Regions from separate parts of the Microbispora sp. NPDC046933 genome, predicted to be linked through region 2. Evidence: riboswitches for the same ligand, from Rfam matches in the RefSeq annotation. Region 2 holds a riboswitch; each other region holds the start of a gene.
The links. Region 2 has a riboswitch for cyclic di-AMP ahead of ABZ857_RS28685 (CHAP domain-containing protein). Riboswitches for the same ligand answer to the same signal wherever they lie in the genome.
Positions count from the first base shown of each region.

Region 1 (7,202 bases), on a different contig from region 2:
GGCTGGCGGTGACCGGCCAGGTGACCGGCCAGGTCACCGACAGGTGACCGGTCAGGTGGTGGCGAGCGCGACCGTCGGCGACAGGCGGGCCGCGCGCATCGCCGGGTAGAGGCCGGCGAGGGTGCCGATGACGAGCGTGGCGCCGACCGCGCCCGCGAACGCCCAGGCCGGGACCACCGGCGGCCAGTCGCGCGACAGCGCGTAGCCGGCGGTGGCCAGGCCGCCCAGCACCGCGCCCGCGATCCCGCCGAGCGCCGACAACAGCAGCGACTCCGCGAGGAACTGCAGGCGCACCTGCCCGCGGGTGGCGCCCAGGGAGCGGCGCAGGCCGATCTCCTTGCGCCGCTCCAGCACCGAGATCACCATGGTGTTGGCCACGCCGACCCCGCCGACCAGCAGCGCGACCGCGCCGAGCCCGAGCAGCAGGTTGGTGAACGCGCTCGCGGCCGCCGCCCGGGCCGCCAGCGCGTCCGAGGGCCTGCTGACCGTGACCTCCTCCGGGTTCTCCGGGTTGACCGTGCGCGGCAGCACGGCACGGACGGCCTCCACCGACTCCTCGGCGGACCGCTCGTAAATGGTCGTCGGGTGGCCGTCGAAGCCCAGGTACTTCTCGGCGGCCGGGAACCCGACAAGCGCGGAGCGCTCGATCTCCGGGGCGAGCGGCATCGGGCCCAGGACGCCGACGACGGTGAACCACCGCTCGCCCATCCAGACCCGTACGCCGGTTCTGGTGATGCCGAGCCGCTCGGCGGCCTTGGCGCCCAGCACGACGGCGGGCCGCGCCTCGGTGGCGGCGTTGAGCCAGGCGCCCTTGACGACCCGGCCCTCCAGGGTGGTGAGCAGGTCGGCGGTCGCGGCCTGGACGGCGATGCCGCCGGTCACGGCCTTGGGGATGCGGTCGGTGCGCCGGATCGTGGTGTCGACCGTGCCGGTGGCCGAGGCCGTGCGGACCGGTCCGATGCGCCGGACCATGCCGAGCGCCTCCACGGGCAGCTTGGCCTCCTCGCCGAACATCGTCTGCCCGGGCGCGACGGTGAGCAGGTTGGTGCCGAGCCGGTCGAGCTGGCGCAGCAGTTGCTCGCGGGAGGAGGACGAGATGCCCAGCACCGCGATCATCGTGGCGATGCCGATGGCGATGCCGAGCGCGGACAGCACCACCCGCGCGGGGCGGGTGCGCAGCCCGGCCGCGCCGGTCCGCAGGACGTCGGACGGCCCGAGCCTGGCGGGGGTCAGCCGCTGAGGGCTCATCGTGGTGCTCCCTTCGCCGCCGCCGCGGTTTCGGCATTCGGCGCCTTGTCAGAATTGAGCTTGGGGTTCGCTCCGGGAGGGCGGCGTCCGGCGCCGGCCCCGGCGTCGGCGACGACGAGGCCGTCGCGTACGCGCACCTGCCGGGGGCACCATTCGGCGATCTCGGGGTCGTGGGTGATGACCGCGATCGTGGTGCCGGCGGCGTGCAGGTCGCGCAGGACGCCCAGCACCTCGGCGCCCGCCGCCGAGTCCAGGTTGCCGGTCGGCTCGTCGGCCAGCAGCAGCGGCGGATCGCCCGCCACGGCGCGGGCCACCGCCACCCGTTGCTGCTCGCCGCCCGACAGCTGGTTGGGGCGGTGGCCCAGCCGGTGGCCGAGACCCACCCGCTCCAGCGCGGCGGCGGCGCGTTCCCGCCGCGCCCGCAGCGGCGTGCCGGTGTACAGCAGGCCGTCGGCGACGTTGTCCAGCGCGCTCACCCCGGGCGCGAGGTGGAACTGCTGGAAGACGAATCCCAGGTGGCGGGCGCGCAGCGCGGACAGCTCGCGGTCGGAAAGCCCGGCCACGTCGTGCCCGGCGATCCGTACGGTGCCCGTGGTGGGCCGGTCCAGGGTCCCGATCAGGTGCAGCAGGGTCGACTTGCCGGAGCCGGACGGCCCGGCGATGGCGACCAGTTCGCCGCGTTCGACCAGCAGGTCCACCCCGCGCAGGGCCCGCACGCCGCCGCCGTACTCCTTGGTCACCTCGCGCAGCTCCACCACGTACGGCTGCTCGGGCCGCGGGATGCTCATGTGGCGGGCACCCCGACCTTCATGCCCTCGGTGAGCCCGTCGCCGGTGATCTCGACCATGCCGCTGCCGAAGGCGCCCAGCTCTACTGGGACCACGCGGGTGGACGCGCCCTCGACCACCTCGACGCCGAAGCCGCCCTCCCGCAGGGCCAGCAGCGCCTCCACGGGCACGGCCAGCACGTTCTCGCGCCGCTCGCTGACCAGTTCCACCTCGACCGGGGCCTTGTCGAGGCGGGTCTTGGGGGTCTTGCTCAGGGTGATGTCGACGTCGATGGTGCTGCCCTCGTCCTGGCCCTGCCCGGACGGGACGGCCTCGGCCACCGTGCCGACCGAGGTGATCTTCCCGGTGACCCGCTCGCCGCCGGGGAGTTCCACGGTGACCTTGGCGCCCTTCCTGGCCAGTGACTGGTCGTCGGTGGACAGGTCCACGTGCACCAGCCGCCGTACGCCCGACATGGTGAGGGCCGGACGACCGGGGGTGATCCTGTCGCCGACCTCGACCTTCGCGTCGGTCACCCGGGCGGCGGCGGGCAGGAAGACCACCTGGGAGGCGTCCACCTGCCCGGTCTCGGGCAGCCCGGCGTCGTCCTGCCACTCCTTGACGGCCAGGTAGGTGGCGTAGCTGAAGTGGTCGTCCACAGTCAGGTCGTCGCCGTAGCCGAGGACCTTGAGGTTGCGTTCGAGCTGCTCGACGTCCGGGCCGTCGTCGATGCCCTGCCGCAGCGGGCGGTACATCGGCAGCGAGCCGTACATGAGGACCACCGGCCTGCGGTCCACCCTGAGCAGCGCGCGGCCGCGCCGGACGACCGCGCCCTCGGCGGGCACCCAGGTCACGGTGCCGGAGGCGTCGGTGCTGACCTGCCGCTCGCCGGAGTAGGTCAGCGACCCCTCGACGGTCTTGGTGTCGACCAGGTCCTGCCGGGTGATCGACGCGGTGGCGGGCACCGGGGGCGGGGACGGCTCGGCCGCGCCGGCGCCGTCGCCGCCCGCCATGGCGACGGCCGTTCCGGCGGCGGCCAGGGCGAGGACTCCGGCGCCCGCGATCACCAGGCCCTTCCTCACGGCTTCCTCCCCGGCGCGTACTCCTCGCAGGCCTTCTGCGCCTCTTCCATCGCCTTCTCCTGGCCCGGTTTGATCTTGACCTGGAGCCCCTTTCCGGGTTCGGGGTCGGGCATGTCGACGCCGTGCTCGCGCATGCACTGGGCGAACTTGAGCATCCGGTCGCGCGCCTGGGGATCGTCGCCGCCGAGCTTGTCGCCGACCGCGTCCTTCATGAAGTGCTGGCAGGCCTGCATGGCCTTCTGCATCGAGGCCTCGTCGCCCTTCTTGCTCATGATCCGGACGCGGCCGTCGGGATCGGGGTCGGGCATGTCGACGCCGTGCTCGCGCATGCACTGGGCGAACTTGAGCTGGGCCTCCTGGCGGTCCACCGTGCTCGTGGCGGACGGCCTGGCCGCGGCGCCTGACGCTGTGCCCGACGTGGCGCCGCCCGCGCTGGCGATCCCGTCGTCCGCGGGCGCCGCGCCGCAGCCGGTCAGTGCCAGGGCGAGCCCCAATGTGAGCCCCAGTGTGAGCACCGGTGCCGGGCCCAGGGCGCGCAGCGGTCGTAAGCGCATGAGTCGCTCCTCTTCTCCCGGGGCGTTCGCCCGGGACGGGGCCCAACTCCAGCGGAGGCGGTGCTAAACGCGGATAAGCGGAGATCGCTTATCCGCGGCTAACACCGCGTACGCCACTCTCGGAACCGAGCGGGAGGTTGGGATGCGGGTGCTCGTGGTCGAGGACGAGGAACAGCTGGCCGAGGCCGTCGCCCGTGGGCTGCGGCTGCACGCGATCGCGGTGGACGTGGCCTACGACGGTCAGGAGGCGCTGGAGCTGGCCGCCTATGTCGACTACGACGTGGTCGTGCTCGACCGCGACCTGCCCGAGGTGCACGGCGACGAGGTGTGCCGGGAGCTGGCCGGCGCGAGCGGGGCGAGCCGCATCCTCATGCTGACGGCGGCCGGGCGGGTGCGGGACCGGGTCGGGGGCCTGTCCCTGGGCGCCGACGACTACCTGGTCAAGCCGTTCGCGTTCGCCGAGCTGGTGGCCCGGATCCGGGCGCTGGCCCGGCGCTCGCCCCGGGCGGTGCCGCCCGTGCTGGAGCGGGCCGGGATCCGGCTCGACCCCGCCCGCCGTACGGTGACGCGGGACGGGCGGCAGGTGGCGCTGGGCCGCAAGGAGTTCGACGTGCTGCACGAGCTGATGCGGGCCGGCGGAGGGCTGGTGACCTCGGCCCGGTTGCGGGCGAACGTGTGGGACGAGCACGCGGACGCGGGCACGGGCGTGCTGCGCGTCACGATCACCTCGCTGCGCCGCAAACTTGGCGACCCCCCGGTGATCGAGAACGTGCCGGGCCGAGGATATCGGCTGTGACCCGCGTCCTGTCCTTGTGGGGCAGGCTCGGCCTGCGGACGCGGCTCACCCTGCTGTACGGCGGGCTGTTCTTCCTGGCGGGGTCGGTGCTGCTGTGGTTCACCCACCTGCTGACCGCGCGGGCGCTCAACCAGCGGTTCGTGGTGGCGGTGGCGTCGAAGGTGACCGACGCCGGCGCCCCCGATGGCGTCCTGGGGGGCAGGCTGCCCGACAGCGACATGCTCGCGCAGCGGGTGCGCACCAACGTCGAGCAGGGGGCGGCCGACGTGCTGACCGACGTGCTCCGCTCGTCGGTGGTCGTCATGATCCTCGTCGGGGCCGTCGCGGTGGTGCTGGGCTACCTGGTGGCCGACCGCGCGCTGCGCCCGCTGGAGCGGGTGACCGAGACCGCGCAGCGGCTGTCGGAGAGCACGCTGCACGAGCGGATCGCCCTGCGCGGCCCGCAGGACGAGGTCAAGCGGCTCGCCGACACCTTCGACGCGATGCTCGACCGGCTGCACCGGGTGTTCGACGCCCAGCGCCGGTTCATCGCCAACGCCTCCCACGAGCTGCGCACCCCGCTGGCGGTCAACCGTACGGTGCTGGAGGTGTCGCTGGAGGAGCCCGCGGCGTCGGAGGATCTCAAGGCGCTGGCCCGCGCGCTGCTCGGCACCAACGCCAGGTACGAGCGGCTGATCGAGGGCCTGCTCATGCTCGCGCAGTCGGAGCAGGAGCTGACCGCCCGCAAGCCGGTCGACCTGCGGCAGGTCGTCCGTACGGCGATGGAGCAGATCGACCTGCAGCCGCGCCGCAGGAAGGTGGTCGTCCACGAGGACCTGTGCCCGGCGGTCGCGCACGGCGATCCGCTGTTCCTCGAACGCTGCCTGGTCAACCTGCTGGAGAACGCGATCAAGTACAACGTGCGGGACGGGGAGGTCTGGGTCCGGCTGCGGGAGGAGGAGGCCGGGGTGAGCGTGACGGTGGAGAACACCGGGCCCCCGGTCCCGCCGTACGAGGTGGACGACCTGTTCGAGCCGTTCCGCCGGCTGGGCGGCGACCGCGTCCGATCCGCCCGGGGGGCGGGGCTGGGCCTGTCCATCGTCCGGGCCATCGCCGTGGCGCACGGCGGCACGGCCGAGGCGCTCGCCCGGCCGGAGGGCGGCCTGGCCGTGACCGTGCGCCTGCCCAGGTGAGACCGGGTTGGGCGGCCGATACCCGCCTCTGCCGGGTTTGCCGCCTACTGTCCAGTAAAATCTGAGTTGTTCTAACTTGACCGGTTTGACCTGGTCTATTACGTTTTAGGCAGCTCAGGGCGCACTTGCTCATCTCAATGGTCAAGAAGCCCTCCTCAGACCGACGCGGCCGGCCGATCCCGGCCTGCCGCCCGGCCGCCGAGTCCGCGTCCGCGCGGAGCCGGGGACCCACCTCTCCTGGGGTGAATCGGCATACGTGCCGTAGGGCGACTTCCAGCCCGAACCCGTCAGCTAACCCGGTAGGCGGCATGGAAGTAAGGGAGTTCGCCCCACCATGCACGTCCTCAACACCTGTGTTCGCGCTGCACTCGCGGGCGGGGCCCTCGCCTCGGCCGTGCTGATCGCATCGCCGGCCGCGCACGCGGCGGACAACCCCGCCACCGGCAAGGGCCCGGCGGCCGCGCAGTCGATGGCCGAGATCGCCTCCACGCTGCCCAAGGTCAGCGCGGGCGACGTGCTGAACCTGGCCAGGAGCCAGATCGGGATCAGCGAGAACGCCTACGGCGGCGGGACCAAGTTCCAGCAGTGGTACATGTCCACCCCCCGCGCCCGCGAGACCCTCGCCCGCGACGGCGGCACGCTGAAGGGCTACCTCAACGCCCCCTGGTGCGACATGTTCGTCTCCTGGGTGGGACAGCAGCTCGGCATCGGGCCGGTCATGGGCTCCGACGCCTACACCGTCGAGCACGCCCGCTGGTTCGCCGACCACGGCCGCTGGGGTCGCACGCCCAAGCCGGGCGCGGTGGTGTTCTTCAACTGGAACGGCAGCAAGGCCATCGACGACGTCGAGCACGTCGGTTTCGTCGTCAAGGACAACGGCGACGGCACCATCAGGACCATCGAGGGCAACACCGGCGACGGCGGCGCCGTCGAGGCCCGCACCCGGCCCACCTGGCAGGTGGCCGGGTACGGCTACCCGATGTATCCCGGGGACGTCTCCGCCTCCTCCTGACCGGCGACCGTCCCACGCCGACTTCGAAGCGCGCCGGTGATCCCGGCGCGCTTCGTGGTCGACGGTGATCGGCATGCCGCCGTCAGCGGCAGTTCACACCGTACGGCTCGCTCGCGGCCCGCCCAGCGCCCACGAGATGATCTTGGTGGGGTGATCCTGATGATCTCCCGGGACAGACCGGGCAGGGGCGGCTCCTGGTCGGTCAGCGCCACCGCCGTGCCCCGGATCTCGATGCCCCGGGGCGCCCACGGATCGACCGTCGCGAGGTCGTCCACGACGAACGCGACCGTGCTGCCCCGCTGGACGTTCCGGAACTTCTTCGACCTGCCCAGCGCGCCCCCGCCGACGAGCCGGCCGATGCGCTGGGTGGCCAGGTAGTCGAGTTCGGCTTGGGTGAAGACCATACGTGTCTGTCCTTCAGATCAAGAAGTAGCGGATGCCGGCGTCGGGCGCCGCGTTCCTTCAGATCCTCGATGCTTCCGGACATGATCGTGTGGAGGTGTTCGGTGACGTGCTGGAGCGGCCGGTCCCGGGGTCGAGGAACCGGCGAACAGCCGTTGGCGCTGAGAAG
Region 1 is NZ_JBEYWW010000006.1:85,454-92,655, forward strand. It holds gene ABZ857_RS10010 (serine hydrolase domain-containing protein) at 1-12, shown strand, start outside; gene ABZ857_RS10015 (ABC transporter permease) at 52-1,248, opposite strand; gene ABZ857_RS10020 (ABC transporter ATP-binding protein) at 1,245-2,036, opposite strand; gene ABZ857_RS10025 (peptidoglycan-binding protein) at 2,033-3,097, opposite strand; gene ABZ857_RS10030 (hypothetical protein) at 3,094-3,651, opposite strand; gene ABZ857_RS10035 (response regulator transcription factor) at 3,794-4,447, shown strand; gene ABZ857_RS10040 (HAMP domain-containing sensor histidine kinase) at 4,444-5,619, shown strand; cyclic di-AMP (ydaO/yuaA leader) riboswitch at 5,806-5,939, shown strand; gene ABZ857_RS10045 (CHAP domain-containing protein) at 5,954-6,631, shown strand; gene ABZ857_RS10050 (hypothetical protein) at 6,592-7,035, opposite strand.
Region 1: linked by a shared signal. The riboswitch ahead of ABZ857_RS10045 (CHAP domain-containing protein) and the one ahead of ABZ857_RS28685 (CHAP domain-containing protein) in region 2 are both predicted to bind cyclic di-AMP.

Region 2 (7,202 bases):
TCCTCGCGTACGTCATCGAGCGCGCCCTCGAGGCCGGCGCGGCCGACGCCTGGGTGACTCCGGCCGTGATGAAGAAGGGCCGGCCCGCGCACGTCCTGCACGTGCTGGCGGATCCCTCGCTGGCCGGCGCCCTGAGCGACCTGGTCCTCGCCGAGACCGGCAGCCTGGGCCTGCGCCGCGTCGTGGTGGAGAAGACCGCGCTGCCCAGGCACGTCGAGACCGTCGAACTGCACGGGCAGGCCGTGCGGATCAAGCATGGGCCGTGGGGCGCCAAACCCGAGCACGACGACCTGGTCAGGCTGGCCGCCGCGACCGGGAAACCCCTACGGCACCTCGCGCGAGAGGCTCTCCGATGACGCGTATCGATGCCCATCACCACATCTGGGACCTGTCCCGGCGACCCCAGACCTGGCTGGACCCGCCGGAGATGTCGCCTGTCCGCCGTGACTTCACGCTCTCCGACTACGCGGACGCGGCGGCCGGGGCCGGGATCGGCACGTCGGTGCTCGTCCAGGTGCTGCCCGACGCGGAGGAGACCAGGGAGTTCCTCTCGACGGCGGCTCGGTCCGACGTCGTCGCCGCCGTGGTGGGCTGGGCGGACCTGACCCGGCCCGATCTCGCCGCCGAACTCGCCGCGCTGGCCGCCTCGCCCGGCGGCGACCTGCTGCGCGGCATCCGGCATCTCGTCCAGGGCGAGCCCGACCCGCGCTGGCTGGCCCGCAACGACGTACGGCGCGGACTGCGCCAGGTGGCGGCGGCCGGGCTGAGCTACGACCTGCTCGTCCTGCCCCACCAGCTGCCCGCCGCGATCGAGACCGTACGCGCGCTTCCCGAGCTGAGCTTCGTGCTGGACCATGTCGCCAAGCCGCCGATCGCCCGCGGAGGGATGGACCCCTGGGCCGGGCTGATCCGCGAGCTCGCCGCCTCGCCCAACGTGACCTGCAAGCTGTCCGGCATGATCACCGAGGCGCGGTGGGACGACTGGGACGCCGCGCGGCTGCGGCCGTACGCCGAGGTGGTGCTCGACGCCTTCGGGCCGGACCGGCTGATGTTCGGCTCCGACTGGCCCGTCTGCCTCCTCGCCGGGTCCCTGCCGGCCTGGGCCGGCGCCGCCGACACGCTCCTCGCCGGCGCGGGACTGTCGCCCGGCGAGCGCGACGCGGTGTTCCGGGGGACGGCGGCGCGGGTGTACCGCCTCTGACGCCGAGGGCGGGGCGCGGGCCAGGGGGTCCGCGCCGCCCGCGCACCCGGGCGGTTGTGTGGCGCATCTCACGGTTGGCGGCCCGCGACCGTGAGGACCTGCGGAAGCACTGGACGGCGGCGGCCAGAATGGTGCCGTTTGCCGCTTTTTGGGCCGTGTCTTACTTGTTATCTACTAAGCTTCCCGTGTATTTCGCCGGTGAGCGGTCCTCAACCCGAGGACGACCGGCGACCGCCGAATCCCGGATGTCTTCGATCCCGGGAACCGGGGACCCACGTCTCTTGGGGTGAATCCGGACCATCCGGTAGGGCTACTCCTGGCCCGAACCCGTCAGCTAACCCGGTAGGCGGCCAAGGAGAGGAGAGCGCGTGGAGTGTCGGCTCCACCTGCCCACCCGGTCCGCGTCACGTCGCCGGACCACATGCCCGCCCTGGAACGTCTCCAGGCTTCCGGGGTGATGGCGCGCCCGTGACGGGCTGCCACATCTCCCGTTTCTGATTCCGCCCCGCCGCGGCCGTGTCCTCGGGCGGTCATGCCGTCATGTCTCCATGCCGTCATGCCTGCCGTGACGCCGGCGGGCCGGTTCGTCATGTCTCGAAGCGCGCCATGAGGAGCCTCCGATTTCCACCGATCCGATAGCTCGACAGCTGCTCGACGCCGTCCGCCCCGAACTGGGCTACCGCGAACGAGCCGGGAAACACACGAAGTTCGGCGAGTGGTACGCCGACAACGTCGCCAAGGACCCCGACTTCAAGACCGCCCCCTGGTGCGACATGTTCGTCTCCTGGGCGGCGGACCGGGCCGGGCTGCGGGACCACGTCGGCGAGTTCGCGCTGACCACGCGGCACGCCAAGTGGTTCGAGAAACATCACGCCTGGAGCGACAGGCCCGAGCCGGGCGCCGTGGTCTTCTTCGCCTGGTCGGGGTCCAAGAAGATCCGCGACATCGACCACGTCGGCGTGGTCGAGAAGGTCGTCGGCGGGAAGGTCCACACGATCGAGGGCAACGTCGACGGAGTGTGGCTGAAGCGGAAGGTACGCGACAAGAGCAAGATCGTCGGGTATGGCCTGCCGCGCAAGGTCAAGGTGGAGCCGAAGGCGCCGGTGTCGGTCCAGCCCGTGGCGGCCGTGCACGCGAGCGTCCAGGGCACGGCGAGGCCGGCCGTCAGGAACATGGCGGCCACGCAGGGCCAGTCCCCCGACGCCGTGTGGTCGCCCGGCGACGCCGTCCTGCCGGCCGGTCTGCTGTTCGCGGTGGTCTCCACCGCCGTGACCGGGCTCCGGGTCAAGGCCGCGGCCGCGACGTCCGGCGGACGGCACCGCAGGCGCGGGTGACCTCCCGCGCTCCCAGGGCGATGGGCCGGTGCGGTGCCGGTGGTCCGCACGGGGCCGCCGTACGGCTTCGCGGCGGCCACACTTTCACCGTCCTGTCATGGCGCCGTTAATGCGGACAGAGGTCCGCTGCGCGGTCACGCTGGGGACGGGTCGCCGCCGAACGCCGCGTTACGGTGATGTGAAGCTGGGCATCCCGGACGACGCGGACCGCCGACAGGCGGACAGCCCGCCGGTGTCAGGGTCTAAAGTTGACTCGGCGAGTTCGAGCGGAAGAGGCGTTCATGGCACGAGGCGACACCGGACCTGACTTCATCGAGGCGCTCGCGCGCGGCCTCGATGTCATCAGGGCGTTCCAGCCGGGACGCCCGGTGATGTCCCTGACCGAGGTGGCGGCGGCGACCGGCCTGGCCCGGCCGACCGCGCGGCGCATCCTGCTCACGCTGCAGGAGCTGGGGTACGCCCGCTCGGCGCAGGGCGGTTTCGCCCTCACCCCGCGGGTGCTCGAACTCGGCGTGTCCTACGTCCGCTCCATGGGCCTGTGGGAGGTGGCCCGGCCGCACCTGGAACGGCTGGTCGCCCAGACGAACGAGTCGTCGTCGATCGCCCAGCTCGACGGGTCCGACATCGTGTACGTCGCCCGCGTGGCCGTGCCGAAGATCGTCGCCCTCTCGGTGCAGATCGGGACGCGGTTCCCCGCGCTCCAGACGTCCCTGGGCAAGGTGCTGCTCGCCGCGCTGCCGCCGGACGAGCTGGAGCGGGTGCTGGCCGAGCCGAGCCGGTCGGGCATCGAGCCGCGGTGGCGGCCCGGGCCGCAGGAACGCGACGCCATGCTGCGCGATGTGCGGGCGAAGGGCTGGGCGCTGACCGACGAGCAGCTCGCCCTCGGGATCCGGTCGGTGGCCGCGCCGCTGCGCGACGGCTCCGGCAACGTCATCGCGGCCGTGAACGTCAACAGCCACGCCGCCGAGACCTCGCTGGAGAAGCTGACCGAGGACCACCTGCCGCTGCTGCTGAAGACCGCCGGCGCGATCAGCGCCGACTGGGCCCTCTACGAGTCGGTGCCGCAGGTCACGGCCTCCTGACCCACCGGCCGCGCCTCGACGAGTGGTGAGCGGGTCTTAGGCGGACCCCGGGACGAGGACGATCCTGCCGGATGCGGTTCCGGCCGCCTGACGCCGCCAGGCGGCTTCGGCCTCCTCCAGCGGGACCGTCTCGTGGGCGACGGCCAGCCGCCCGAGCGCCGCCTGCCCGGCGACGAAGACGATCGAGGCGGCCCGCTGCTCGGGGGTCAGCTCGTTGTTGGTGTATCCCAGCAGCCGCAGCGACCTGCTGCGCAGCGTGGAGGAGTCGATCGGGCAGGTCTCGTCCGCCGAGGAGCCGAGGTTGACCCACCGGCCTCCCGGGCGCAGGGCACGGGCCGCCGCGGCCGCCGCCGGGCCGAAGAGCGGGTCGAGCACCAGGTCGGCGGGCCCGTCGCAGGCCTCGGCGAAGCGGGCGGCCAGCGTGGCGACGTCGCCGGTGTCGAGCGCCACCACGGCGTCCGCGCCCGCTTGGCGGGCGCGTTCCCCGGCGGCGGGGGAGCGGGCGCCCGCGACGACCCTGCGGGCGCCGGCGACGCGCGCGATCTGCACGGCGGCCTGCCCGACGACGCCGCCCGCCCCGAGCACCACCACCTGCTCGCCGGGGGCGAGCTCACCGCGCCACGTCAGCGCCATGTGCGCGGCGACCGCCGAGAGCCCGAGCGCGGCCACCGCGACCGGGTCGGTCCCGGCGGGCAGCTCGACGAGGTCGCGCGCGGGCACGGCCGCCGCCTGCGCCATGCTGCCGTCGCCCGGGGCCATTCCGGCCGACGTCGCGAACCACACCGGCCGCCCGTCCGCGACACCGGCCCCCTGCACCCCCGGCACGTACGGCGTGCGCGGCCTGCCGAAGTAGGACGTGCCGGTCGCGCAGAGCAGGTCGAGCGGCGTGACGGGCGCGGCGGCGACCTCGACCAGCGTCTCGCCGGGCCCGGCGACGGGTACGGGCAGGTCGGCCACCAGCGGCGGCCTGCCGGGTTCCACGATCTGCGCTGCGCGCATGTCCCACCCTCCGCTGAAGTCGTCGTCATCGGCGAGAGCCGCCGGCACGCCCCGCACGACATGCCCGGCGCCTCGCCGCCCCCGCCCGCGCTCGGTGGCGGGCAGGCTCGATCACGTCGCGATGTCGGGGTACGGCATCGTCACGTGGGCCAGCCGCCGGGCGTACTCGGTCTGGAAGCCCATCGGCTCGTGGTCGCGCTCGAACATCGCGATGAACAGCGTGAGCGTGAGGAACGGGTGCGCGCCCAGCTCGAACAGCCTGGGATAGTCATGTCCGGCCAGCGCCTCGCGCTCGGTGTCGTCGAAGCGCAGCCAGGTGGACGCCTCCCCGCCGTGACAGCTCAGCAGCCGGTTGGCGTACTCGGCCTCCCACCACTCCACCGTGCCGCGGGGGTCCTCGCGGTAGCGCTCGACCAGTTCCGGATCGCGGTCGACGGTGAACAGGAACTTGTTCAGCAGGTACTTGCTCACGCCACGCCTCCGTTGGGATACCAGGTGAAGTACGCCTCCATGGTGTGGAACAGGTCGTAGGTGTCGACGTAGTCGGCCTTGGCGCCCTCGCCGGCCACGCCCATCATCAGCATGAAGTCCATGAAGCCGTGGGTGGCGTTGCCGGGCAGGTGGAGGCTGTCGAGGGTGACCTCCGACAGGCAGCCCTCGATGTCGCCCGACGAGATCCACTCGACCGCCTTGCGGTCGAACTCGGGATCGGGGCCGTGCGGGCCGAACTGGCGCGGCCCGCCGAGCTCCAGCGACAGGTGCCCGGTGCCGATCACCGCCACCCTCTTGTCCGCCGGCCACGACTCCACCAGCTCGCGGATCGTACGGCCGAGCTGCACGAACCGCTTCGGCCGCGGCAGCGGCGGGGCGAAGATGTTGGTGTAGATCGGCACGATCGGCAGGTCGTTCTGCGGCCGGAGCGTGATGATCGGGCAGGTGATCGAGTGGTCGATCCGCAGCTCGTTGGAGAAGGCCAGGTCGAAGCCCGCGTCCAGGCCCTCCCGCAGGATGTACGCCGACAGGTCCTCCTGGCCGGTGAAGAACATGCGGGGCAGGCCGAACTCGCGTTCCTCGTTGTACCAGTTCGCGTCGTAGAAGGGCGCCTTGCCGACGAGGAACTGCGGCATGTTGTCGAGCCAGAGCTGGTGGAAGTGGTCGGAGCCGACCATGACCAGCACGTCGGGCCGCGCCTTCGTCAGCGTCTCCCGGAACGCCTCGACCTTGCGCACCCACTCGTCGGCGAACGGCGGGCGGTCCTCGCCGGTGGCGGTGCTGGCGCGGTAGTAGAACGGATGATGGGTGGACGCGATCACCGCGACCAGTTCAGCCATGCGAACCTCCAGTGGCGTCGGGGGTGTAGGGCTCGGGGTCGACGGACCGGTTGTTGAGGTCCACCGACAGGAAGATCTCGTTCGCCACCGGGTGGCGCAGTTCCTCGGCGAGCTGCCCGATCAGGCCGGCCGTACGGGCGAGCAGGGCGAAGCCGCGCAGCAGTTCGAGCGGCAGGCCGAGGTCGGCGAGCGCGGCGCCGCAGACGCCCGCGCCGTTGAGCGGCAGCTTCCTGCCCAGCACCTCGGGATGCACGCGGCCGATCGCGGCGAACAGCGACAGGTGCGGCCCGAACAGGTCCTCCTCGGCGGCGATCTCCAGCAGCCGGGGCGTGCGGGGGTCGCCCTCCTTGTGCACGTGGTGGCCGAGGCCGGGGATGAACCGCCGCGCCTGCCGCTGAGCCCGTACGGTCTCCAGGGCGAGGGCGTCCCAGCCGGCGTCATCGGACGGCAGCGGCCCGTCGTGCGCCGCCAGGACGTCGTGCAGGAACCGGCCGCAGTCCTCGGTCACGCCGAGGAAGCGGGACCCGCCGCCGAGCAGCCCTGCCGCGAGCGCGCCCTGGATCGAGTCGGGCGCGGACAGGTACGTCAGCCGGGTGACGATCGCGGTCGGGGTGAACCCGTGGTCGGCCAGCGCGGCGAGCACGGCCTCGAACACCCGGGTCTCGCCCGGCGTGGGCCGCCGCTGGGCGGCCAGCCAGAAGGCCAGCTCGCCGAACCCGACCTTCCCCATCACGTCCTCGGCGAGGTCGCAGCCGAGCAGGGTGATCGACTTCAGCGACGACGCGCCCAACGCGGTCGGGTACGACGGCCGTTCGTCAGACATCCTGGTTCTCCTCGGGAGTGCTCAGCCATTTGCGGATCTCGTCCCCGTGCTCGTCCAGCTCCGGCGGCGGCAGCCGGTAGGCGGCGGGGGTCGCGGAGAACCGGATCGGGTGGCGGGTGGTCGGGACCGCGCGGTCGCCCTCGCCCACCTCCACGATCGGGTCGAGCCCGAAGCGCTCGGCCATGGCGAACCCGCCGTCGATGGTGTTGATCGGCCCGCACGGCACCCCCGCGGCGACCAGCAGCTCGAACCACTCCAGCGCGCCGCGCGTGGCGAGCCGCCCGACCAGGATGGGCCGCAGCTCCTCCCGCCGCGCCGTACGGTCGGCCATCCGCGCGAAGCGCGGGTCGTCGGCGACCTCCGGGATGCCGAGCACCTCGCACAGCTTGCGGAACTGGCCGTCGTTGCCGGCCGCCACGATGAGGTCGTTGT
Region 2 is NZ_JBEYWW010000024.1:32,725-39,926, forward strand. It holds gene larC (nickel pincer cofactor biosynthesis protein LarC) at 1-356, shown strand, start outside; gene ABZ857_RS28680 (amidohydrolase family protein) at 353-1,201, shown strand; cyclic di-AMP (ydaO/yuaA leader) riboswitch at 1,424-1,566, shown strand; gene ABZ857_RS28685 (CHAP domain-containing protein) at 1,873-2,535, shown strand; gene ABZ857_RS28690 (IclR family transcriptional regulator C-terminal domain-containing protein) at 2,817-3,617, shown strand; gene ABZ857_RS28695 (zinc-binding dehydrogenase) at 3,654-4,616, opposite strand; gene ABZ857_RS28700 (hypothetical protein) at 4,728-5,087, opposite strand; gene ABZ857_RS28705 (extradiol ring-cleavage dioxygenase) at 5,084-5,947, opposite strand; gene ABZ857_RS28710 (citryl-CoA lyase) at 5,940-6,770, opposite strand; gene ABZ857_RS28715 (CoA transferase) at 6,763-7,202, opposite strand, start outside.

Region 3 (7,202 bases), on a different contig from region 2:
TGGCCGTGGGCCGCGACCGGGTGCGCGAGCTGCTCGGTCGCGCCTGATCGGCGTGTCGGATTCCTTGGAGGCGGGTCACACCGCCTGAACGCCGGCGCCGCGGGCCGGACGGCACGGCCGTCCGGCCCGCGGCCGTGCCGACACGCCTCCGGGACGCCTCCGGGACGCCTCCGGGTCGCCTCGCGGACCGGTGGCGGCGTCAGAGCGCCCAAAAGGCAGGGACCCGCACGCCAGGGTGTCCGGCAGTTCAAGGTGCCCGGCAGTTCAGGGTGCCCGGCAGTTCAGGGTGCCGGCAGCTCGGGGTGTCCGGCAGGTGACGGTGTTCGGCAACTCAGGGTGTTCGGCAACTCAGGGTGTTCGGCAACTCAGGGCAACAGCACCAGCCGGCCGCGCAGGCCGCCCCTCCGCAGGCGTTCGTGCGCCTCGGCCGCCCGCTCCAGGGGATAGGTGCCGGCGACCCGCGTGGTCAGCCGTCCCGCCTCGGCCAGCTTGGCGACGTCCCGGAGCTGGGCCGCGTCGGCGCGGACGAACACCGTCGAGACCCGGATGCCGCGCAGCGGGATCGGGGCCTGCCCGGCGCCGACGGCGACGAACGCGCCCCCGTTGCGCACGGCGTCCAGGGCGGGCAGGCCGACGACCGCCGCGTCCACCAGACCGTCCACACCGCCGGGAACGAGGGCCCTGACCGCCCCGGCCAGGTCGGCGCCTCTCGGGACGAACCATTCGGCGCCGAAGCCCCGCACCAGTGACTCGTCGCCGGGCGCGGCGACCGCGGCGACCCTGATCCCCCGTGCCACGGCCAGTTCCACGAGATAGCCGCCGAGGCCACCGGCCGCGCCCGTGACGAGCAGGGTCCCACCCTCGGCGAGCCCGGCGAGATCGAGCGCCTGGGCGGCGGTGAGCGCGTTCAGCGGCAGCGTCGACGCCTCGGGCGCGGCCACTCCGGCGGGCGCGGGCGCGACGGCCGTCTCGTCCAGCACCACCAGGTCCGCCTGGGCCTTGAGTGGATCCGTCAGCCGGTCCGACAGTCCGATGACCCGCTCCCCCGGGCGCATGCCCGTCACGCCCGGACCGACGCGATCGATCACGCCCGCCACGTCCCAGCCGAGTGCGTACGTCTCCTGGTGCGGCATGAGCTTGTGATCGGCGAGGGCGCCCGCGGCCGTGAGCAGGTCGACGGGGTTCACGGCCGCCGCCTCGACCCTGATCCGCACCTGTCCCGGCCCCGGCTCGGGTTCGGCGACGTCGACGACCCGTACGGCGCCGCCCTGTGCCACCAGTGCTCTCATGAATTCCTCCTTCCGTACGGCAAGCAGGGTAGGGAGAGCTACTCTCTCCGGGTAAGAAGGCACCTGAAAGTGCGTAAGGGAGGCGGAGGGAAGACATGGCCACCCGGACGGCGGCCGAGCGCCGCGAGGAGGCGCGCCAGCGGTACAACGCGTACGTCGCGACCTGCCCGTCGCGGAAGCTGCTCGACACCCTCAGCGACAAGTGGGTGAGCCTGGCGCTCACCGCGCTCGCCCACGGCCCGCTCCGGTACAGCGAGCTGGCGAGGACGATCGCCGGCGTCAGCCAGAAGATGCTCACGCAGACGCTGCGGACGATGGAGCGCGACGGCCTGGTCTCCCGTACGGTCACCCTCTCGGTGCCGGTCCGGGTCGACTACCGGCTCACGCCGCTGGGCGAGGACCTCATGCCGCTGCTGGAAGCGATCAAGCGCTGGGCCGAGGTTCACATGGAGGATGTGGAGGCGGCCAGGGAGGCGTACGACCGGCGGCTCGACCCCGAACCTTGACGACCTTCATTGCAGGCGTTTACCGTCCCTGAAGGGTGGGCCGACGAATCATCGTCGTGGGGGAGGGCGGACGATGGGTGTTCCCGAGGTCGTCTACCGAGGTGACAATCTCGCCTCGGAGCTTGACCGTGCCGGTCTCACCGAAGAGGACCTGCTTCTCCTCGCGGAGCTGGCCAAGGGCGTGACCGCCGACCGGGTGGGCCGCAGTCTCGACGTCAGCGGGCGCACCGTGCGGCGCCGGCTGCGGTGCATCTGCGACCGCATCGGCGTCGCGACCGCGATCGAGGCGGTCGCCTGGGCGGCGCGCCGCCGCCTCATCTGACCGCGTTCCGCCCCCACGGCCTCCCTCTGGGGAGGCTCAGTCGGCGACGCGCACCGCTCCCGCGAACGGCCGCCCGGCGATCTTCGCGATGTGGATGACGTCTCCCGTGCGCGGCGCGTGGATCATGTAGCCACCGCCGATGTAGATGCCCACGTGGTGCAGGTCGGAGTAGAAGAACACCAGGTCGCCGGGGCGGAGCTGGTCACGGGGAATGTGCGTGCCGGCCGTCCACTGGTCGCCCGTGTAGTGGGGCAGGCTGATGCCGACGGACTGGTAGGCCGCCATGACCAGGCCGGAGCAGTCGAAGGAGCCGGGCCCCTCGGCGCCCCACACGTACGGCTTGAGCTGCTGCGCGAGGGCCCAGCGCGCCGCCTGGGCGGCCTTGCCGTCGCCCACGATGGGGAACGACATCCTCCTGCGCGTCTCGCTGCCGACCGTCCGGGAGACCTGCCGGTAAAGGTTGCTCTCGGTCTTCTTGATCAGCTTGGTGATCTTGTCGCGCTGCGAGTCGAGGCCGCTGAGGAGCTTCTTGACCTCGGCCTGCCGGGCGGAGGCGCTCTCCCTGGCCCGTGCGGCGGCGTCCATGGCCTTGGTGACCTCGGCGACCTCCTGGCTCTCCTGCAGCTCCAGCGCGTACTGCGTGGAGGCCTGGTCCAGGTACTGCCGGGGGTCGGCGTCGCTGTCGATGAGCACGAGCGCGTTGCCGAGCCCGTTGGTCATGTAGGAGTGCTGCGCGAGGGCGCTCGCCTTCTGCCGGCGGACCTCCAGCTCGGCCTCGCTCTTGGCGAGGTTCTTCTTGGCGAGGTCGGCGGACCGCTCGGCCGCCTTCAGACGCACGCGCTCGCCGTTGTACTGCTCGGTGAGGGTCTCGATCTCGGTGTAGAGGCTCTCGACCTGCTCGGTGAGCTCCTTGAGGCTCGGCTTGGGGTCGGCGGTGGCGCGGACCACCGGGGCGCCGAACGTGATCGCGGTGAGCGCGACGCCGACGAACGCCAAGCGGCGGATGGCACCCGGACCGGCCGTGCCGGATCCGGACCGTCGGCGGCGGGCGTGCCTGCCCGTCGGCCGTCCTCCACGCATGCGCAACCGAGCTCCTCTCCCACATGTGCCCCGCCGGCGGGCCCGTGTCGTCGGGACGGGGCCGTACTGCGGGGCACTACTGAGCGCCTACCGGGTTAGCTGACGGGTTCGGGCCGGAGTAGCCCTACCTTGGCGGATTCACCCCTTGACGATCTCAGACCGAACCGATCCTGATCCTGCAGTTGGGTCCCCGGTTCCCCTTCGCACTCGGTGCTCGAAGATTCGGCGCCCGGTCGCCGTGAGCGCTCACGATGACCGGCATCGTCGCTGGACGATAGTGCACGGCGAGTTCTTGCTCAACCAGAACTCCGAAACCCGTCTACGTTTGACAACCAAACGATCACAGTCGGGTCACGGGCTCGGTAGTGATGCGTCCGTGTTCACCTGGGTTTAGAGCGATCTGAGGCATTGGATGTGCTGCTCGGACTGCTGGAAAAAGTGGGACGAACTGGAACGGCCACCTCGGGGTGCGGCTGTGCATCCGTCCGTATCCTGGAGGCTACGGACGGTCAGGCGCCATGTCGGATGCGGCGTTTGGGAATGACCGTTATCCAGGAAGACGCGAGGAAGACGCTCCGCGCCGACCCCATGGGATCGGCGGAGGTCCGGCTAGGCTGGCCGACCATGGAGCAGGTCGCCGCGCAGACATCCAGCGGATCGGGTGCCACGGCCGTGACGGTGCGCCGGGCCAGGACGCCGGACGTCCGGGTGATCCGGCGCCTCGTCGACGCGTACTCGGGCTCCGGTCCCCGCCTGCTCAAGAAGAGCACGGTCACCCTGTACGAGGACGTCCAGGAGTTCTGGGTGGCCGAGACGGGCGGGCAGGTCGTCGGCTGCGGCGCGCTGCACGTGCTGTGGGAGGACCTGGCCGAGATCAGGACCGTCGCGGTGGACCCCACGGCACGCGGCGGGGGCGTCGGCCACCGGATCGTCGCCGCGCTCATCGAGACCGCCAGGGACCTCGGCGTGCGGAGGGTCTTCTGCCTCACGTTCGCCGTGGAGTTCTTCGCCAGGCACGGCTTCAGGCCCATCCAGGGCACCCCGGTCTCTCCGGAGGTGTACGCGGAACTGCTCGCGTCGTACGACGAGGGTGTCGCCGAGTTCCTCGACCTGGAGCACGTCAAGCCGAACACGCTGGGGAACACCCGGATGTTGCTGCACCTCGACCGTCATTGATCGCCATTGATGGGCATTGATCATCGATCTTGACGGTGATTGTCATCTGCTGCAAAGGTGACTGTTGATACACCTGTCGCTACTTTTGGCAATATCAGCGTGTGCTACAGACATGCGGCGCATGCGTCTTCGAAACGAGGTGACACGGTGAGCACCGGACAGCCGCCGTACCCCCAGGACGAGTCGGACGGGACGCCACCGCCGTCATCGAACCCCGGGTACAACACGGACAGACAGGCCCAGGACTACGACCCCGACGTCACGGTCGTCAGTTATCGCCACCCCGGGCAGCACACGGGCCCGCAGCAGCCGCCCGGCTACGACCCCGCCCAGGGCGGCTACGGCCAGCAGCAGTACGGCCAGCAGGGCTATGGCCAGACCGGCCCGCAGCAGGGCTACGGCCAGGAGGCCGCCCAGCAGCAGGGCTACGGCCAGCAGCAGTACGGGCAGCAGCAGTACGGCCAGCAGGGCTACGGGCAGACCGGCCCGCAGCAGCCCCCGCAGCAGGGCTACGGCCAGCAGGGTTATGGCCAGACCGGCCCGCAGCAGGGCTACGGGCAGCAGCAGTACGGCCAGCAGGGCTACGGCGCCCAGCAGGGCCAGCAGCAGTACGGTCAGCCGTCCCAGAGCGGCTACGGCCAGCAGGCCGCCCCGCAGGACTACGGCCAGCAGCAGGACTACGGTCAGCAGCAGGGTTACGGCCAGCAACCGGGCTACGGGCAGCAGCAGTACGGCCAGCAGGGCTACGGCGCCCAGCAGGGTCAGCAGCAGGGTCAGCAGCAGGGCTACGGTCAGCAACCCGGCTACGGGCAGCAGCAGTACGAGCAGCAGGGCTACGGCGCCCAGCAGGGCCAGCAGCAGGGCTACGGCCAGCAGTACGCACAGCAGGCCCCGCAGCAGGGTTACGGGCAGCAGCAGGGCTATGGCCAGCAGTACGGCCAGCAGGGGTACGGTCAGCCCGGCTTCGCGCAGCCGTACGGGGCGGCGGGCCAGATCCCGCCCGGCGCACCGGCCCCGCTCGCGGAGTGGTGGCAGCGCCTCGTCGCCCGCATCATCGACGGCGTGATCGTCGGGATTCCCTTCTGGATCATCACGCTCGTGATCACGGGGATCGTCGTCACCGCCCCGAGCATCAACATGACCAGCGGGGTGGTGGACGCCGGAGGCGGTTACTTCCTGGCGTCGCTGCTCACCGCGATTCTGGGCGGCATCGTCATGGTCGCCTACGAATTCCTCATGCTGCGGGCGCAGGGGCAGACGCTCGGTAAGAAAGTCATGGGCATCAAGGTCGTTCCGGTCGGCGGCACTCTCGACGCGGGCGGGCTTCCCCAGGACGTGGCGGTGAAGCGCGCCGGCGTGCTCTTCGGATTCGAGTTCCTGCAGTGGATTCCCGTTATCAGCTACCTCGCGAGCCTCGCCTCCCTTCTGAACGTGCTGTGGCTGCTGTGGGACAAGCCGCTGCATCAGGCACTGCATGACAAGGTCGCCAACACGGTGGTGGTCAAGGTCAAGTAACCACGACAGGCGGGGCCGATGGGAACGGACCATCGGCCCCGTTTTTGTATGGGGTCGCTATGGCTCCGTCCGCACCGCCCGCTCAACCCTGCTGTGACGGAAAAACCTTGCGCGGCGGCCCGGGCATGCCATGCTTGGGTTCACCGTCCCGAGAGGTGCCCAATGACCGCGAGACCGCCCCCGGCGCCAATCCTTAAGGTGGGTCCTCGCCGTCCCAGGGGGGTCATATCCGTCCACGGGCGGCTTAAGGAACCGTCAGGGGCGCTTATGGGGCCGTATGGAGCCGCACAGGCCCTTATGGCGCTCCCGGATGCTCGCCCGCTCTACCCGGCCGCAGGCGCGGCCCGTGGAATGCGGGGATCGTTTGGCCGTGGGAAACTCTGACGCCAGGGCCGCCCGGGCCGTCCGCCTGATTGTGCCCCCGCTCCTTTTTTCGATCTTCAGACGTCCCGCTCGTCGATCTTGACGGAACCGGCCGGTCCTCTCTTTTTGCGAGGCTTCCGGGCTGTGGCGATCTGCTTGCGCGTATATCCCGGCAAGGCGTGCGCGCCCTACGAGAAGGGCGCCGGACCCCTTGTGAAGATCCTGCCGCCGTGACAGGGGCTCCTCGTTTCACCCGGCTCTTCAACGCTCGTAGGTCCCGGTCCGGTCTTTTCCGCAGGACGTGTTTGCCGCTTCACGCTTGTCGGTGCGTGCCTGTCCGTCCCCGTCGGCAAGCCGCTCACCTGCGGCTACGGTGCGGGAACCGGGGAACCCGAGGGTGTGCGGCCCCCGCCGCCCGCCGTCGCCGGGGAAGTGCGCAAGCGGCTGAAACGGCCGGGCGGCCCCGGATCGGTGACCGCCGGGGTCGGCATTCTGGGTACGATTTCGAGTGCATCCGGTAAGGCCGCTGGAGAGACGAGGATTACCTCGGCCCTCCGGGGGCACCCCGGAAGGCGCGTCTGGTCCCTCCCGGCGCTATGGTCGTATCAGGGCGCCCGGCCCGGCAAGAGGCCGGCGGCCTTGCCACGTCCTCGGAATTTCCTCGGGTGCACCTAATGACACCCCCGGCACGAGCGAGGCAGAATGACAGAGGTATTGTCCGCCTTGATACCTTCCGCGGTCGTCGCCGGCGCGGTCGTCTACGGCATCGTAAAGTTGGTACGTTCCGACGCGGCCGGCCTCCGCACGGCACGGGAGCCACGCGAGAAGTCACCGGACTCAGAGGTTCCTGAGAATCCGCAATCTTGAATTGTCAGCCAGGGGAAACCGGGTATATGTTTGGCTGACGAATCAAACTATGGGCTGCGAAAGGATTGCCGGATGGCCAAGCAC
Region 3 is NZ_JBEYWW010000052.1:901-8,102, reverse strand. It holds gene lysS (lysine--tRNA ligase) at 1-47, shown strand, start outside; gene ABZ857_RS40580 (NADP-dependent oxidoreductase) at 366-1,289, opposite strand; gene ABZ857_RS40575 (helix-turn-helix domain-containing protein) at 1,385-1,795, shown strand; gene ABZ857_RS40570 (LuxR C-terminal-related transcriptional regulator) at 1,869-2,117, shown strand; gene ABZ857_RS40565 (NlpC/P60 family protein) at 2,154-3,113, opposite strand; cyclic di-AMP (ydaO/yuaA leader) riboswitch at 3,267-3,420, opposite strand; gene ABZ857_RS40560 (amino-acid N-acetyltransferase) at 3,822-4,373, shown strand; gene ABZ857_RS40555 (RDD family protein) at 4,521-5,888, shown strand; gene ABZ857_RS40550 (Lsr2 family protein) at 7,191-7,202, shown strand, end outside.
Region 3: linked by a shared signal. The riboswitch ahead of ABZ857_RS40565 (NlpC/P60 family protein) and the one ahead of ABZ857_RS28685 (CHAP domain-containing protein) in region 2 are both predicted to bind cyclic di-AMP.

Region 4 (7,202 bases), on a different contig from region 2:
CCGCCCCCGGCGTGCGGCAGGGCGGCATCGGGCGCGAGCAGGCCTACCGGCAGGCATTGGAGCTGATCAGGCGGACGGCGGGGGAGGACGTGTACCTGCTGGGCAGCGGCGCGATCCTGCTGCCCTCGCTCGGTCTGCTCGACGGGCTGCGCAGCGGGCCGGACGTCGCGCCGATGTGGCAGAACTACGCCAGCGACGACCCGTCCGACGCGATGGCGCGCAACGCGGTGGTCAACACACTGCACCGGCTGTGGCACGCGCCGCTGGCCGAGGTCGACCCCGACGTCGTGTACTTCCGCAGCCGGCTCAACCTGCTCACCGACCGGCAGCTCGGCTGGCTGCGTGACCTGGCCACGGTGTGCGGCTTCCGCGCGGTGTCCGACCCGCCGGGGTGGCTGCGCGCGGAGGAGCTGGCGGACATGACGGCGTACCTTTCCGCACGGCCCGCCGTCGTGCGGAAGGGCCGGTACGAGTTCGCCATCGACGGCCGCGAGGTGGACTTCGGCCCGGCCGTCGCCCCCGAAGGGCAGTGGTATCCGATCTCCTGATTTCGCACTACTCTTTTGTAAAGAGCTCAGCGTTATTCAGGGGATCGCATTCAGGGATCGAAGGGGGCGACGGTGACCGAGCAGGTCACGACCGGGACTCTGGTCACGACCGGGACGGACGTCACCCGGATGCGGGAGCTGAACGCGCTCAGCATCGTCCGGGCGCTGCGGGGCCACCCGCCGTCCACCGTCACGGAGCTGGCCACCCGCACCGGGCTGTCCAGGCCCGGTGCGGACGTCATCGTGCAGGGCCTGGTCGCCGACGGCTGGCTCACCGTCGTGGAGCCCGACGGCAGCAGCGTCGTCGGGCGCCCCGCCCGCCGTTACCGGTTCAACGCCGGCGCCGGTCACGTGATCGGCGTCGACGTCGGCGCGCACAAGGTGCTGGCCATGCTCGCCGACCTGGACGGCACCGTCGCGGCCACCAGCCGGCTGCCGGTCGACCCCGGCGCCGACCCGGCCGCGCGGCTCACCGTCGTCGACGCGGCCATCGACGAGTGCCTGAGCGCGGCCGGACTGCGCCCGGACGAGATCTGGGCGATCACCGTCGGGGTGACCGGGCCGGTCGACGCCAGCGGCCGTACCACGCTGTTCACGCCGCTGCCCGGGTGGGCCAGCGTGAACCCGGCCGAGCACCTGACCGGGCGTTTCTCCTGCCCGATCCAGGTGGAGAACGACTGCAAGCTGGCCGCCGTCGCCGAGCGCTGGCAGGGAGCGGCCCGCGACGCCGACGACATCGTCTACCTGCTGGCCGGCATGCGCACCGGCGCCGGCCTGATCATCGACGGCACGCTGCGCCGCGGCTACGGCGGCGCCGCCGGCGAGATCGGCGCGCTGCGCGAGGTCCGCTGGCTCACCGCGCCCTCCCACCTGGAGAACTGCGCCAGCCTGCCCGCGGCCGTCGACACCGACGACGCGGCGGCCTGGGTGTTCAACGCCGCCCGTGCCGGGGACAAGGCGGCCAGGACCGCGGTCCGGCGCTACACCCGCGACCTCGCCGTCGGCACCGCCGCCCTGGTCCTCACCCTCGACCCGCAGGTCGTCGTCCTCGGCGGCGGCTTCTCCCGCTCCGCCGATCTCATCCTCGACCAGCTGGCCCGCGAACTCCGCCGCACCTGCCTGCGTGTGCCCGAGATCCGTGCCTCCACACTCGGCGCCGAGAGCGTCGCCCTGGGCGCGTTGCGTCTGGCCCTCGACGAGGTGGACGCCCGCCTGTTCGGCACGGGACTGTCCACGCCGGCCGCCCCGCGCGCCTGACCCCCGGAATCGGTGTGCGCCTCCGGCCGGTGCGGGGTGATCTGTTCAGGTAAAGACATGTTTTGTCCTGTTTACACCATTCTTGTGCTGTGTGTACCTTTAGGGCACACGGCATGGGTACCCGGCCGACTTCCGCTGTCGTATCCCTTGCCGTGTCGTTGCCCGGACCGCGCGATGATCGCGCGGCCGCCGAATCCGCGTCATGCGGAGCCGGGGACCCACTCTCTTCGGGGTGAATCGGCGCGCAGGCCCCCAGATGCGCCCGTAGGGCACTTCCTGCCCGAACCCGTCAGCTAACCCGGTAGGCGGCATGGAAGCAAGGAGTCAACCCCGCATGTCCAGCCATCGGCTCTCCCTCGGGAGCCGGCCCTCCCGCCGGCGCCTGCGCTCCGCCCTCGCGGCGGCGACCCTCACGGTCACGGCCGCCACGGCCACCGTCACGGCGGCCGTCGTCCTGCCCGCCCCCGCCTACGCGAACCCGCACACGTACGGCCAGGACGTCTCCGGCTACGAGGCCGACCACGACTGGATGAACAGCCGCGCGCAGTTCGGCTTCATCAAGGCCACCGAGGGGACCTCGTGGACCGACTCGTCCTTCGCCCGCCACTGGCGGGAGCTGGAGAAGAAGGGCATCGTCCGCGGCGTCTACCACTACGGCCATCCCTCCAACGACCCCATCGCCGAGGCCGACCACTTCCTTGAGGTGGTGAACGCGCAGCCGAGCAAGCCCGGCGACATCCTGGTGCTCGACCTGGAGACCAGCGACGGCGAGTCCGTCGAACACGTCAACCAGTGGGCCAAGACCTGGCTGGAGTACGTGACGGCCAAGACCGGCACCAGGCCGATGTTCTACAGCGGCTGGAACTTCGCCGACGAGTACGGCCACGGCCTCGGCCAGTACCCGCTCTGGGTGGCCCACTACAGCAAGGCCCCGGGCGACATCACGCCGCCCGCCGACTGGAAGTCCTGGGCGATCCACCAGTACACCGACTCGCCCATCGACCAGAACGTCTCGGCGCTGACGCCCCTCCAGTTGCGCGCGCTCGGCCGTCCGTAGCCGCACTGGGCCCGGGGCGGGACGCCCGCCCCGGGCCCGTTCCGGCCGATCAGACCACCGCGCCGGAGCCGTCGCGCCGCACGGGCCTGGCCCGCGGGGCGGCGGGAGCCGGCGGCGGCTTCGTGGTGCGCCTCTCCAGCGCGATGGCCACCGGCCCGGCCACGAACGACGACGACAGCGTGCCCACGACGATGCCGATCAGCAGGGCGACCGCGAAGTCGCGCAGCGAGTCGCCGCCGAACACCGCCAGCGCCGCCAGGATGAACAACGCCCCGAGCCCGGTGTTGACCGTGCGCGGCACGGTCTGCAGGATCGCGGTGTTCACCACCCGGCCGAACGGCTCCCCGCGCCGCACCGGCCACAGCTCGCGCACCCGGTCGAAGAGCACGACCTTGTCGTTGACCGAGTAGCCGATGATCGTGAGCATCGCGGCCAGGAACACCCCGTCGATCGGCTTGCCCATCCAGGCGAACGCGCCGACGACGACCGCCGCGTCCACGAACAGCGCCGCCACGGCCGCCGTGCCGAACGTCCACCGGAACCGGAACGCCAGGTAGACGAGCTGCGCGGCGAGCGCGACGGCGAGCGCGATGAGCGCGTTGCGGCGCAGCTCCTCGCCGAGGCTCGGCCCGATGAGCTCGTCGCGCTGCTTGGAGACCTCGCCCACGCGCCGGTCCAGCGCCTCCTCCATGCGGACCACGTCGTCGGCGCTGATCTGCCCGGTACGCACCGAGATCGCGTCGTCCGACCGCTGCACGACGGCCGAGGGGAACCCGGCGTCCGCCACCGCCTGCCTCGCCGCGGCGACGTCGACGGGCCTGCTCGTGCCGAACTCCACGATGCGGCCGCCGGTGAACTCGACGCCGTAGTTCAGCCCGCGGGTGACCAGCCCCGCGCCCGCCAGCACCAGCAGCCCGGCCGCGACGGCGAGCCACAGCCGCCTGCCGCGCATCAGGTCCGGGTCGCGCCGGGTCAGCCAGGTCCTGACCCGGCCGATCGAGCCGATGCCGGACGCCCGGGGGCCGATCCTGCCGATCAGGGCGGCGGTGAGCACCCGGGTGATCAGCATCGCCGAGACCAGCGAGGCGAGCACGCCGATGGCCAGCGTCACGCCGAAGCCCTTCACCGGCCCGGAGGCGAGCCAGAACAGCAGCCCCGCGGCGAGCAGGGTGGTGATGTTGGAGTCGGCGATCGCGCTCCAGGCGTTCTTGAAGCCCCGGTCGAGGGCCGCCTTGAGGCCCCGGCGGGGCGCCGCGCCGTACTCCTCCCTGGCCCGTTCGAAGACCAGCACGTTGGCGTCCACCGCCATGCCGATCGCCAGGACGAACCCGGCCAGGCCGGGCAGTGTGAGTGTGGCTCCCATGGCCACGAGCCCGGCGTACGAGATCAGGCCGTAGCAGGCGAGCGCGACCGCGGCCAGCACGCCCACCAGCCGGTAGACGACGCCGATGAACACCGCGGTCAGGATCACCCCGACGACGCCCGCCTTGGCGCTCGCCGCGATGGCGTCGGCGCCGAGGGTCGGGCCGACCGTCCGCTGCTCGACCAGATCCAGCGGCACCGGAAGCGAGCCGCCCTTGATCAGCACCGCGAGGTTCTGCGCCTCCTGCGGGGTGAACGACCCGGTGATCTGCGTGGTGCCGCCGGAGATCCCCGCCTCGCAGGCGACCGAGTCGGCCACCTGCGGCGAGGAGATGATCTCGTTGTCGAGGACGATGGCGACGCGGCGCTTGTGGTCGCCGACCGGCGCGCAGGCCGCCTTCCCGGTCAGCTCCCGCCAGGGGCCGGGCTCCTTGAAGTCGATCGTGACGAACCAGCCCGGCCCCATCTGGGGGTCGGTGCGCGCGGCGGCGTCGGTGACGCCGGCCCCGCTGAGGGCGACCGGGCCGAGCTTCAGCTTCTGGCCGCTCTCGTCGGCGACCGCGTCCTTGTCGCCGTCCTCGGCGGGACCGAGCACCGGATGGAAGTTGAGCTGAGCGGTCTTGCCGATGACCGCGGCGGCCTCGCGCGGGTCGAGCACGCCGGGCAGTTCGACGATGATCCGCTTTTCGCCGGAGCGGACCAGGGTGGGATCGACGACTCCGAGGGCGTCCGCCCTGCGCCGGAGCACGTCGAGGGCACGGTCGGTGGCGTCGGCGTCCGCCTTGACCGTGGGGGAGTCCTTCGTCTCGAAGACGAGCTGGGTGCCGCCGCGCAGGTCGAGGCCGAGGCGCGGGGCCATGGTGAGGGCGAGCAGCAGTGAGGTCGCGATGACGGCGAGCGCCGCCACCGCGCGCCACAGGGGCGCACGGGACATGAAGCCTCCACAGGCGTACGAGTGGGAAAGGTCTCAGTACGCGGTGGAAGGAGGGGCGCGGGCCGTGGCGGCCCGGCGCGGGCACTGGGCGGGCGGGCCGTCGTGGTGCGGCCCGGCCCGGGTGACCCGGGTGCCGCCGCGCGGCGCCGCGGGGTTGGGCAGCACGACCGGCCCGCCGGACACGCCGGGGCCGCCCGCGCCCGCCTGGGCCCGGGGCGGGTCCCCCTGGGCCGGCCGCGTCGCGTGCGCCGGAGGGCGGATCCGGCTGTCCGTGATCCGGGCGCCGTCACGCGCCGCGGACCAGGCGCGGGCCGCCTCGCGTACGCCGCCCGCCCCGGCCGCCGGACGGCCCGCGGCGAGGTGGGGGCCCGTTGCGCGCGGACCCGCGGTGTGGAGACCCGCGTGGAGGCCGGTGGGGAGGCCCCCGGCGCGATGCGGCGTCTCCCACGCGGACGCGGAGGCGGGCACGCCGCCGGAGGTCAGGAAGATCGCGTGCAGCAGGAGCAGCAGCGCGGCGGTCAGCCTGCGTGGCACGATCCCTCCCTCCCTTCCTCCCGCACGGCCGGTCCCCTCTCACGAGGCCCGGTCTTCCGGCCACCGTAGCGAGTTCCGCCCGCGGATGCCGCATGCCGTACCGACGAGAACGGGAGCCGGCGGAAACACGGGAGCCGGGGAACGGGAAACGCACCCGGGCGGACGGGAAACGGCCCCGGGAAACGGGTACCGACAACGAATGGCCGGAATCGATCGGGGACCGTGCGGAAGAAACGGGCGGCGGGAAACGCGGATGACCGTTTCGCGAAGGTGGGTTATGGTCGGTCTCATGGCGACCTCACGACGTGGCACGTGCGGGTCCACCGCCTTCACGTTGGTGGTGGGCCTGCTGATGCTTGCCCTCGCGCTGGTCGCATCCACGCCCGCCTGGTACGGCGGCGATCCCGCCCAGCGCATGCCGCAGGCCGCCGCCGAGGTGTGGACGCCCGGGGCGTGGACGCCGCAGTCGGCGACGCTGCCCGCCGGCGCCGCCGGTCCCGAGCACCTGCCGTTCCCGGTCCGGCCGCGCAACGCGGCGGCCGCGGCGGCGGCTCCCGTCTCCACGCCGGCGCACACCTGGCACCACGAGGACATCGTCCTCAGCCCACAGCAAACCGGGCACCGCACCGCCGGCTCGCGCAGCCCACCACAGGCCTGATGACACGAGCTCGCTCGGAGCGCGCCGGAACCGCGGCACTGTCCCGGTCCTCGTCGTCGCGCGCCTGACCCGTCCCCGGCCACGCCGACGCGCCGTGTCGGGCGACCGGCGGCGTGACCGGTGACACGGGGTGACACGGGGTGACGGGGTGACACGGTGCCCGCTTCCGCGCATCCGCACCCTGCCCTACCGCCCCGGCCGCGGCGCGACTCCGCGTCGCACCGCTGCCGGTGGTGGCGCGCCGTCCCGGGCCGCCCGGCTCGGTCCGGCGCCGGTCGCGTGCCCGCGATGCCCCGGCTGTCGTCGCGGCTGTCGTCGCGGCTGTCGCAGTGGGTCCGCCCTCCGAGCCTCTGACCACCGTCACGCGGGCCTGCCCGCGTACCCGTCTCGTGGCACCGGCACCGGTGCGCCGAGGCGCGCGTGCTCGCGCGCGCCCACATCATCCTTCACCTGGAGTGATGCCGCTTATGGCAGAGATCAGGTCGCCGCGCCTCCTCATGGAGGAGTGCCGGCGGTACACCGCGCAGCTGTCCGAGCTGCGCATGCTGCTCGAGGAGCGGCTCCATGTCGCCCGGGCCGAGCTGGCCCGGACGCGCGATCCGTCCGAGGTGGCGCCGTCCGCCGCCCGGACCCGCCCGCCCGCCGCGCGCGTGCGGCAGGCGCGCCTCGACGTCGCCGCGATCGAGGCGGCGCTGGAGCGGATGGATCGGGGCCTCTACGGCACCTGCACCCGATGCGAGGCGTTCCTGCCGCTCGACCGGCTCCGGCTCGCGCCGCACGTGCAGCAGTGCGCCTCCTGCGCCGGCGAAACCCGGATGACGGCATGACGGTCATGGCCGGTATGACCGGTGT
Region 4 is NZ_JBEYWW010000005.1:45,637-52,838, reverse strand. It holds gene ABZ857_RS08315 (glycoside hydrolase family 36 protein) at 1-548, shown strand, start outside; gene ABZ857_RS08310 (ROK family transcriptional regulator) at 621-1,805, shown strand; cyclic di-AMP (ydaO/yuaA leader) riboswitch at 1,983-2,128, shown strand; gene ABZ857_RS08305 (GH25 family lysozyme) at 2,140-2,862, shown strand; gene secD (protein translocase subunit SecD) at 2,912-5,158, opposite strand; gene ABZ857_RS08295 (hypothetical protein) at 5,192-5,692, opposite strand; gene ABZ857_RS08290 (hypothetical protein) at 5,982-6,350, shown strand; gene ABZ857_RS08285 (TraR/DksA C4-type zinc finger protein) at 6,818-7,177, shown strand; gene ABZ857_RS08280 (rod shape-determining protein) at 7,174-7,202, shown strand, end outside.
Region 4: linked by a shared signal. The riboswitch ahead of ABZ857_RS08305 (GH25 family lysozyme) and the one ahead of ABZ857_RS28685 (CHAP domain-containing protein) in region 2 are both predicted to bind cyclic di-AMP.